DNA from 2 places in the Streptomyces sp. NPDC096105 genome. Region 1 is predicted to be linked to the other one. Evidence: predicted binding sites of a transcription regulator. Region 1 holds the regulator's gene; the other holds the start of a gene.
What was found. The regulator HrcA, encoded in region 1, represses chaperone genes, less so after heat shock. The targets are predictions, from matches to a motif close to TTNGCACTCNGNNNNNCNGAGTGCNAA.
Positions count from the first base shown of each region.

Region 1 (4,375 bases):
CGCCCCTTCCCGTCCCCGGGGCTCCGCCCCGGACCCCGCTCCTCGAACGCCGGAGGGGCTGTCAGCAGCCCGTCCGGCGTTCGAGGACGAGGCACCAAGGACCGAAAGGCGGGAGGAAGACGGTCAGGACGACGGCGCCGTGACGAAGTCGATCAGTTCCTCCACCCGCCCGAGGAGCTGCGGCTCAAGGTCCTTGTAAGAGCGGACGGAGCCCAGGATCCGCTGCCACGCCTCGCCCGTGTTCGCGACCCGCCACCCCAGCGCCTCGCACACCCCCGTCTTCCAGTCCCGCCCCCGCGGCACCCGGGGCCACGCCTCGATCCCGACCGACGCCGGCTTCACGGCCTCCCAGACGTCGATGTACGGGTGACCGACCACCAGCGCGTGCTCGCTCGTCACCTCCTGGGCGATCCGCCACTCCTTGGAGCCCGGCACCAGGTGGTCCACCAGCACACCCAGCCGCGCGTCCGGCCCCGGGCCGAAGGACTCGACGACGGACGGGAGGTCGTCCACACCCTCCAGGTACTCCACGACCACGCCCTCGACGCGCAGGTCGTCGCCCCACACCTTCTCGACCAGCTCGGCGTCGTGCCGGCCCTCCACGTAGATGCGCCCCGCGCGGGCGACCCGCGCCCGTGCGCCGGGGACGGCGACCGAGCCGGACGCCGTGCGGGCGGGCCGGGCGGGGCCCGACGGGGGACGGACCAGCGTGACCACGCGGCCCTCCAGCAGGAACCCGCGCGGCCGCAGCGGGAACACCCGGTGCTTGCCGAAGCGGTCCTCCAGGGTCACCGTGCCGGCCTCGCAGCGGATCACCGCGCCGCAGAAACCGGTGCCGGGCTCCTCCACCACGAGGCCCGGCTCGGCCGGCACCTCGGGCGCGGACTGCGGCTTCTTCCACGGAGGGGTCAGGTCGGCGGAGTACTGGCGCATTCCGCCGACGATACGAGGATCGCCCCGGCGGCGATCAGTCCGACACGCCGAACCGGGCCGCCAGCGCGTCCCGTTGGGCCCGTACGAAGGCCGCGTCGACCACCGCTCCGTGACCGGGGACGTACACCGCGTCCTCGCCGCCCAGCCGCAGCAGCCGGTCCAGCGCGGCCGGCCAGCGGGTCGGCACGGCGTCCGGGCCCGCTTGCGGTTCGCCCGACTCCTCGACCAGGTCGCCGCAGAACACCACCCCCGGGTCGCCGGGCACCAGCACCGCCAGGTCGTACGCGGTGTGACCCGGGCCGACGTTCGCCAGCAGCGCCTGACGGCCGCCGCCCAGGTCCAGCGTCCACGCGCCGGACACCGCGTGCCGGGGCGGGACCAGCGCGTCCGCCGCCTCGTCCGCCGCCCGCGCGTCAAGACCCCAGCGCACCGCGTCCGCGCGCAGCTCCTCGCGCCCCCGCCCGGCGAGCGCGACGTCCAGACCCACCGCGCCGTACACCTCCGCGCCCGCGAACGCCGGCGCCCCGAGGACGTGGTCGAAGTGGGGATGGGTGAGCGCGAGATGCGTCACACGGCGGCCGGTCAGCTCCCGCGCCTCGGTCCGCAACCGCGCGCCCTCGGCGAGGGAGGAGCCCGCGTCGACGGCCAGGACGCCGTCCGCGCCCACCACGAGCCCCGCCGTGCAGTCCCATCCCGGCAGCCGGCGCCGCCCGACCCCCGGCGCCAGTTGCTCCCATCCCGACTCTTCCCAAGTCACGGTCATGACCGGGACGCTAGCGGGGACGGCGGCACCCGGCAGCACGGCGCGGACCGGCCTTGCCGACGGCGTACCCCCCGGCCGTACACTGGGCCGGGGAAGTCTGGCACTCGCGTGCGAAGAGTGCCAGAGTCGTTACCGGGCGGAAGCCAGCTGGAGGTGTGCGCGATGCTCAGTGAACGCAGGCTCCAGGTGTTGCGCGCGATCGTCCAGGACTACGTGGGCACCGAGGAACCCGTGGGGTCGAAGGCGCTCACCGAGCGGCACAACCTCGGCGTCTCCCCGGCCACCGTGCGCAACGACATGGCGGCCCTGGAGGAGGAGGGCTTCATCGCCCAGCCGCACACCAGTGCCGGGCGCATCCCCACCGACAAGGGCTACCGGCTGTTCGTCGACAAGCTGGCCGGCGTCAAGCCGATGAGCCCGCCCGAGCGGCGGGCCATCCAGAACTTCCTCGAGGGCGCCGTCGACCTCGACGACGTCGTGGCCCGCACGGTGCGGCTGCTCGCGCAGCTCACCCGGCAGGTCGCCGTGGTGCAGTACCCCTCGCTGACCCGCTCGACGGTGCGGCACGTGGAGCTGCTGTCCCTCGCCCCGGCGCGGCTGATGCTGGTGCTGATCACCGACACCGGCCGGGTCGAGCAGCGGATGATCGACTGCCCGGCGCCGTTCGGCGAGTCGTCCCTGGCCGACCTGCGGGCGCGGCTCAACAGCCGGATCGCGGGCCGCCGGTTCACCGATGTGCCGGGTCTGGTGGAGGATCTCCCGGAGGCCTTCGAGACCGATGACCGCGGTACGGTCTCCACGGTGCTCTCCACTCTCCTGGAGACGCTCGTCGAGGAGAACGAGGAGCGGCTGATGATCGGCGGTACCGCCAACCTCACCCGCTTCGGACACGACTTCCCCCTCACGATCCGGCCCGTCCTGGAGGCGCTGGAGGAGCAGGTCGTGCTCCTCAAGCTGCTCGGCGAGGCGAAGGATCCGGGTGTGACCGTACGGATCGGTCACGAGAACGCCCACGAAGGACTCAACTCCACGTCCGTCGTGTCGGTCGGCTACGGTTCGGGCGGCGAGGCTGTCGCCAAGCTCGGCGTGGTCGGACCGACCCGCATGGACTACCCCGGAACGATGGGAGCGGTACGCGCAGTGGCACGGTACGTCGGACAGATCCTGGCGGAGTCATAGGTGGCCACGGACTACTACGCCGTACTCGGCGTACGCCGCGACGCGTCGCAGGAAGAGATCAAGAAGGCCTTCCGGCGGCTCGCCCGCGAGCTGCATCCGGACGTCAATCCGGATCCGAAGACCCAGGAGCGGTTCAAGGAGATCAACGCCGCCTACGAGGTGCTGTCGGACCCGCAGAAGAAGCAGGTCTACGACCTCGGCGGCGACCCGCTGTCCCAGTCCGGCGGCGCCGGCGGCGCGGGCGGCTTCGGGGCCGGGGGCTTCGGCAACTTCTCCGACATCATGGACGCGTTCTTCGGCACGGCGTCGCAGCGCGGACCGCGTTCGCGCACCCGCCGCGGCCAGGACGCCATGATCCGGATCGAGGTCGAGCTGGACGAGGCCGCGTTCGGCACGACCAAGGACATCCAGGTCGACACGGCGGTCGTCTGCACCACGTGCAGCGGCGAGGGCGCCGCGCCCGGCACCAGCGCGCAGACGTGCGACATGTGCCGCGGCCGCGGTGAGGTCTCGCAGGTCACCCGGTCGTTCCTGGGCCAGGTCATGACCTCGCGCCCCTGCCCGCAGTGCCAGGGCTTCGGCACGGTCGTGCCCACGCCCTGCCCGGAGTGCGCGGGCGACGGCCGGGTGCGTTCCCGCCGCACGCTCACGGTGAAGATCCCGGCCGGCGTCGACAACGGCACCCGGATCCAGCTGGCCGGCGAGGGCGAGGTCGGGCCCGGCGGCGGTCCCGCCGGCGACCTGTACGTCGAGATCCACGAGCTGCCGCACTCGCAGTTCCAGCGGCGCGGCGACGACCTGCACTGCACGGTCACGCTGCCGATGACCGCGGCGGCGCTCGGCACCAAGGTGCCGCTGGAGACGCTGGACGGCCTGGAGGAGGTCGACATCCGGCCCGGCACCCAGTCCGGCCAGTCGATCCCGCTGCACGGCCGGGGCGTCACCCACCTGCGCGGCGGCGGCCGGGGGGACCTCGTCGTCCACGTCGAGGTGCAGACCCCGACCAAGCTGGACCCGGAGCAGGAGCGCCTGCTCCGCGAGCTGGCCAAGCTGCGCGGCGAGGAACGGCCCACGGGCCAGTTCCAGCCGGGTCAGCAAGGGCTGTTCTCGCGGCTGAAGGACGCGTTCAACGGCCGCTGACCCCGCCCCCGCCGGGCCGCCGATGCCTTCGGCGGCCCGGCGGAAAGTGGCTCATGCCAAGGGGAAGGGCCGCTTCGGGGTCGGTCGGGGGACGTGACACCATGCGGTCATGTCCTCCGTACTGACCGATCTCTTCCCGCACCCGATCGTGCAGGCGCCCATGGCGGGCGGCGTATCGGTGCCGCAGCTCGCCGCCGCCGTGTCCGAGGCGGGCGGGCTCGGTTTCCTGGCCGCCGGGTACAAGACCGCGGACGGGATGTACCAGGAGATCAAGCAGCTGCGAGGACTCACCTCCCGTCCCTTCGGCGTCAACCTCTTCCTGCCCCAGCCCGAGACACCCGGTGCGAGCGCCGGCCCCAC
Region 1 is NZ_JBIWGC010000024.1:52,186-56,560, forward strand. It holds gene ACIQ8B_RS28180 (DUF3097 domain-containing protein) at 124-933, opposite strand; gene ACIQ8B_RS28185 (MBL fold metallo-hydrolase) at 968-1,696, opposite strand; gene hrcA (heat-inducible transcriptional repressor HrcA) at 1,859-2,875, shown strand; gene dnaJ (molecular chaperone DnaJ) at 2,876-4,015, shown strand; gene ACIQ8B_RS28200 (nitronate monooxygenase) at 4,125-4,375, shown strand, end outside.

Region 2 (4,375 bases), on a different contig from region 1:
CGCTGGGGGCTGAAGAAGGTCCCGCTGGCCGCGCCGCCGCCCCCGGCGAAGAAGCCGCGCATCACCACCCGGGACGGCTTCGAGGTCGACGGGCACGAACGGCTCGGCCTCCCGCCGGTCTTCACCACCGTCCCGGTCGAGGAGAAGGTCGTCTTCCTCACCATCGACGACGGCGCCGAGAAGGACCCCGAGTTCCTGCGGATGATGACCGACCTGCGGGTGCCGTACAGCGCCTTCCTCAGCGACTACCTGGTCAAGGAGGACTACGGCTACTTCAAGGACATGCAGGAGCGGGGCGTGGCCCTGCACAACCACACCCTCCGCCACCCGTACCTGCCGGCCCTCTCCCACGCCGAGCAGAAGCGCGAGATCTGCGGCATGCAGGACGTCGTCGAGAAGCGCTACGGCACCCGCCCGGTCCTCTTCCGCCCGCCCTACGGCAACTACGACAAGGCCACCCTGCGCGCGGCCAAGAGCTGCGGCATCACCCACGTCCCGCTGTGGAACGAGGAGGTCTTCGCCGACCGCTGGGAGTACCGCGAGTGGGACCGGAAGATCCGCCCCGGCGACATCGTGCTGTCCCACTTCCGGGGCCGCGGCGACTGGAAGGGCACCATGCCGGACATGGTCCGCCGCTTCCTCGACAAGGTCACGGCCGAGGGGTACGCCGTGGGCAGGCTGGAGGACTACCTGTGACTGTGAGGCGGCGCGGGACCCCGCGGGCTCTCCCGGCGGTCCTCGCCCTGCTCGCCGCGACCGCCGGATGCGCGGCCCCGCCCGGCGCGGGACACGTGGCCTCCCGCGCCGGCGCGACGGCGAGCGCCTCCGCCCGGGCGCCGCTCCCGCCCGTCGTCGACCACGTCGCCACCGGCGACCCGGTCGTCTTCCTCACCTACGACGACGGCGCCGAACGCGACCCCCGCTTCATCGACCTGGTACGCGCACGCAGACTGCCGGTCAGCATGTTCCTCACCGACAGCGTGATGGGCCCCGGCTACGGCCACTTCGCCCGCCTGCGCGCGGTCGGCGCGAACCTCCAGAACCACACCCTCGACCACCCGGCCCTGCCCGGCCTGCCCCTCGCCGCGCAGCGCGCCCAGATCTGCGGCCAGCAGCGCAAGCTCGCCGCCCGGTTCGGCGTCCGCCCCCGCCTCTTCCGCCCTCCCTACGGCCGCCACGACGCCACCACCCTGCGCGCCGCCGCCGAGTGCGGCATCGCCGCGGTGGTCCTGTGGCGCGTGACCCTCGAACCCGACGGCCACCTCACCTACAGCCACGGCCCGCACCGCCTGCGCCCCGGCGACATCGTCTCCGTGCCGTCGGGCGAGGCCCCGCCCCTGACCCTGGCGGAACGCACCGCACGGCTGCTCGGGGAGCTGGAGGAGCGGGGCCTGAAGGTGGGCAGGCTGGAGGACCACGTAGGTGTGATGTCCAGCCCGTCCGGCGCCTGAGGACGAGGCCCGCGGGGCCGGAGGGGGGCCGGGGGCGCGGCCCTCGGCGGACGGCCACCTCACCGCCCTCACCTCACCGCCCCCACCGCACGGCTCCGTGCCGGAAACCGCCCCCGCCCCCCGACGCGCCGCACGGCAATTGGCACTCCGCTTGACCGAGTGCTAATCGCGGTCATAGTCTCAGGTCTGGCACTCCCCCCTGGAGAGTGCCAACAACGCGACGGGCAGGTCCGGCACCCGCGACGACGGATCGACCTGGTCGCCACCTCAGACAGTTAACCCCGTGAGATCTCCGAAGGGGGAGGTCGGATCGTGACGACCGCCAGCTCCAAGGTTGCCATCAAGCCGCTCGAGGACCGCATCGTGGTCCAGCCGCTCGACGCCGAGCAGACCACGGCTTCGGGCCTGGTCATTCCGGACACCGCGAAGGAGAAGCCCCAGGAGGGCGTCGTCCTGGCCATCGGTCCGGGCCGCTTCGAGGACGGCAAGCGCGTCGAGCTCGACGTGAAGGTCGGCGACGTCGTTCTGTACAGCAAGTACGGCGGCACCGAGGTCAAGTACAACGGCGAGGAGTACCTCGTCCTCTCGGCTCGCGACGTCCTCGCGATCGTCGAGAAGTAAGGGGACCCCGGGGCCTGCCCCGGACGACTCGACCTCGTAGCAAGTACTTCTGCTCGAACACTGCGCCCCTGGCCCCAGCATCCGACAAGGAGCCGGGTGGCCCAGGGGCGCAGTGATTTCACCTAGATTTCCGAGAGGGCTCCCGCTGCCATGGCGAAGATCCTGAAGTTCGACGAGGACGCCCGTCGCGCCCTCGAGCGCGGCGTCAACAAGCTTGCCGACACGGTCAAGGTGACGATCGGCCCCAAGGGCCGCAACGTCGTCATCGACAAGAAGTTCGGCGCCCCCACCATCACCAACGACGGTGTCACGATCGCCCGCGAGGTGGAGATCGAGGACCCGTACGAGAACCTCGGCGCGCAGCTCGTGAAGGAGGTGGCGACCAAGACCAACGACATCGCGGGTGACGGCACCACCACCGCCACCGTGCTGGCCCAGGCCCTGGTCCGCGAGGGCCTGAAGAACGTCGCCGCCGGCGCCTCCCCGGCCGCCCTGAAGAAGGGCATCGACGCCGCCGTCGCCGCGGTCTCCGAGGACCTGCTCGCCTCGGCCCGCCCGATCGACGAGAAGGCCGACATCGCCGCCGTCGCCGCGCTGTCCGCCCAGGACCAGCAGGTCGGCGAGCTCATCGCCGAGGCGATGGACAAGGTCGGCAAGGACGGCGTCATCACCGTCGAGGAGTCCAACACCTTCGGCCTGGAGCTGGACTTCACCGAGGGCATGGCCTTCGACAAGGGCTACCTGTCGCCGTACTTCGTGACGGACCAGGAGCGCATGGAGGCCGTCCTCGACGACCCGCAGATCCTGATCACCCAGGGCAAGATCTCCGCCATCGCGGACCTGCTGCCGCTGCTGGAGAAGGTCATCCAGGCCAACGCCTCCAAGCCGCTGCTGATCATCGCGGAGGACGTCGAGGGCGAGGCCCTGTCCACCCTGGTCGTCAACAAGATCCGCGGCACCTTCAACGCCGTCGCCGTCAAGGCGCCCGGCTTCGGCGACCGCCGCAAGGCGATGCTCCAGGACATGGCGGTCCTCACCGGCGCCACGGTCGTCTCCGAGGAGGTCGGCCTCAAGCTCGACCAGGTCGGCCTGGACGTGCTCGGCTCCGCCCGCCGCGTCACCGTCACCAAGGACGACACCACGATCGTCGACGGCGCCGGCAAGAAGGAGGACGTGGAGGCCCGCGTCGGCCAGATCAAGGCCGAGATCGAGACCACGGACTCCGACTGGGACCGCGAGAAGCTCCAGGAGCGCCTCGCGAAGCTGGCCGGCGGCGTGTGCGTGATCAAGGTCGGCGCCGCCACCGAGGTGGAGCTGAAGGAGAAGAAGCACCGTCTGGAGGACGCCATCTCCGCGACCCGCGCCGCGGTCGAGGAGGGCATCGTCTCCGGTGGTGGCTCCGCGCTGGTCCACGCCGTCAAGGTCCTCGAGAACAACCTCGACAAGACCGGCGACGAGGCCACCGGTGTCTCCGTGGTCCGCAAGGCCGCCGTCGAGCCGCTGCGCTGGATCGCCGAGAACGCCGGCCTCGAGGGCTACGTCATCGTCTCCAAGGTCGCCGAGCTGGAGAAGGGCAGCGGTTACAACGCCGCCACCGGCGAGTACGGCGACCTGGTCAAGGCCGGCGTCATCGACCCGGTCAAGGTGACCCGCTCCGCCCTGGAGAACGCCGCCTCCATCGCCTCCCTCCTGCTCACGACCGAGACCCTGGTCGTCGAGAAGAAGGAAGAGGAAGAGCCGGCCGCCGCCGGTGGCCACGGCCACGGCCACGCCCACTGACGACCCGAGTCGCCAGAACCCGAGCTGAGGCCCGGCGCCCCGTCCGCACGGACGGCGGTTGCCGGGCCTCCGCCGTACCCCGCCGCGGTACCCCTGCGCCGTCCCCTGTCCCGCCCCGCCCGATCATGGAACCGCACCACGCCCGACCGGAGTCTGAGCACACGGCGGCCGAAACGAGAGGGGGACGGCGATGGACCAGGTGCGGTACGGGGAACGCTCCCGCAACCCGCTCGCGCGCACCGTGCGGCTCACCGAGCACGCGCTGTGCCGCGGCGGCCGGACGACCCCGCTGGAGGAACTGAACCTCGCCGCCATGGCCGAAGCGTTTCTGCGGGGCGCCTGGCTGGGCGGCGGAGGCGCGGAACGTCCCCTGCAGGCACTCCCTGAGGGCGCCGGCCTGGTCCCCGTCACCCGGGCGACCGGCACCTGCGTACCCCTGAGGGTGCGTCAGGCGGCGGCCTTCGCCCGCGCGCTCGGCGAACTCGCGGTGCGCCGCTGCGGCGGCCCCGGGCAGGTCGCCGCCC
Region 2 is NZ_JBIWGC010000014.1:115,108-119,482, reverse strand. It holds gene ACIQ8B_RS22015 (polysaccharide deacetylase family protein) at 1-696, shown strand, start outside; gene ACIQ8B_RS22010 (polysaccharide deacetylase family protein) at 699-1,451, shown strand; gene groES (co-chaperone GroES) at 1,764-2,072, shown strand; gene groL (chaperonin GroEL) at 2,223-3,851, shown strand; gene ACIQ8B_RS21995 (hypothetical protein) at 4,042-4,375, shown strand, end outside.
Region 2: a site for HrcA is predicted at 1,591-1,617, ahead of groES (co-chaperone GroES). Genes of this name have one in related genera too.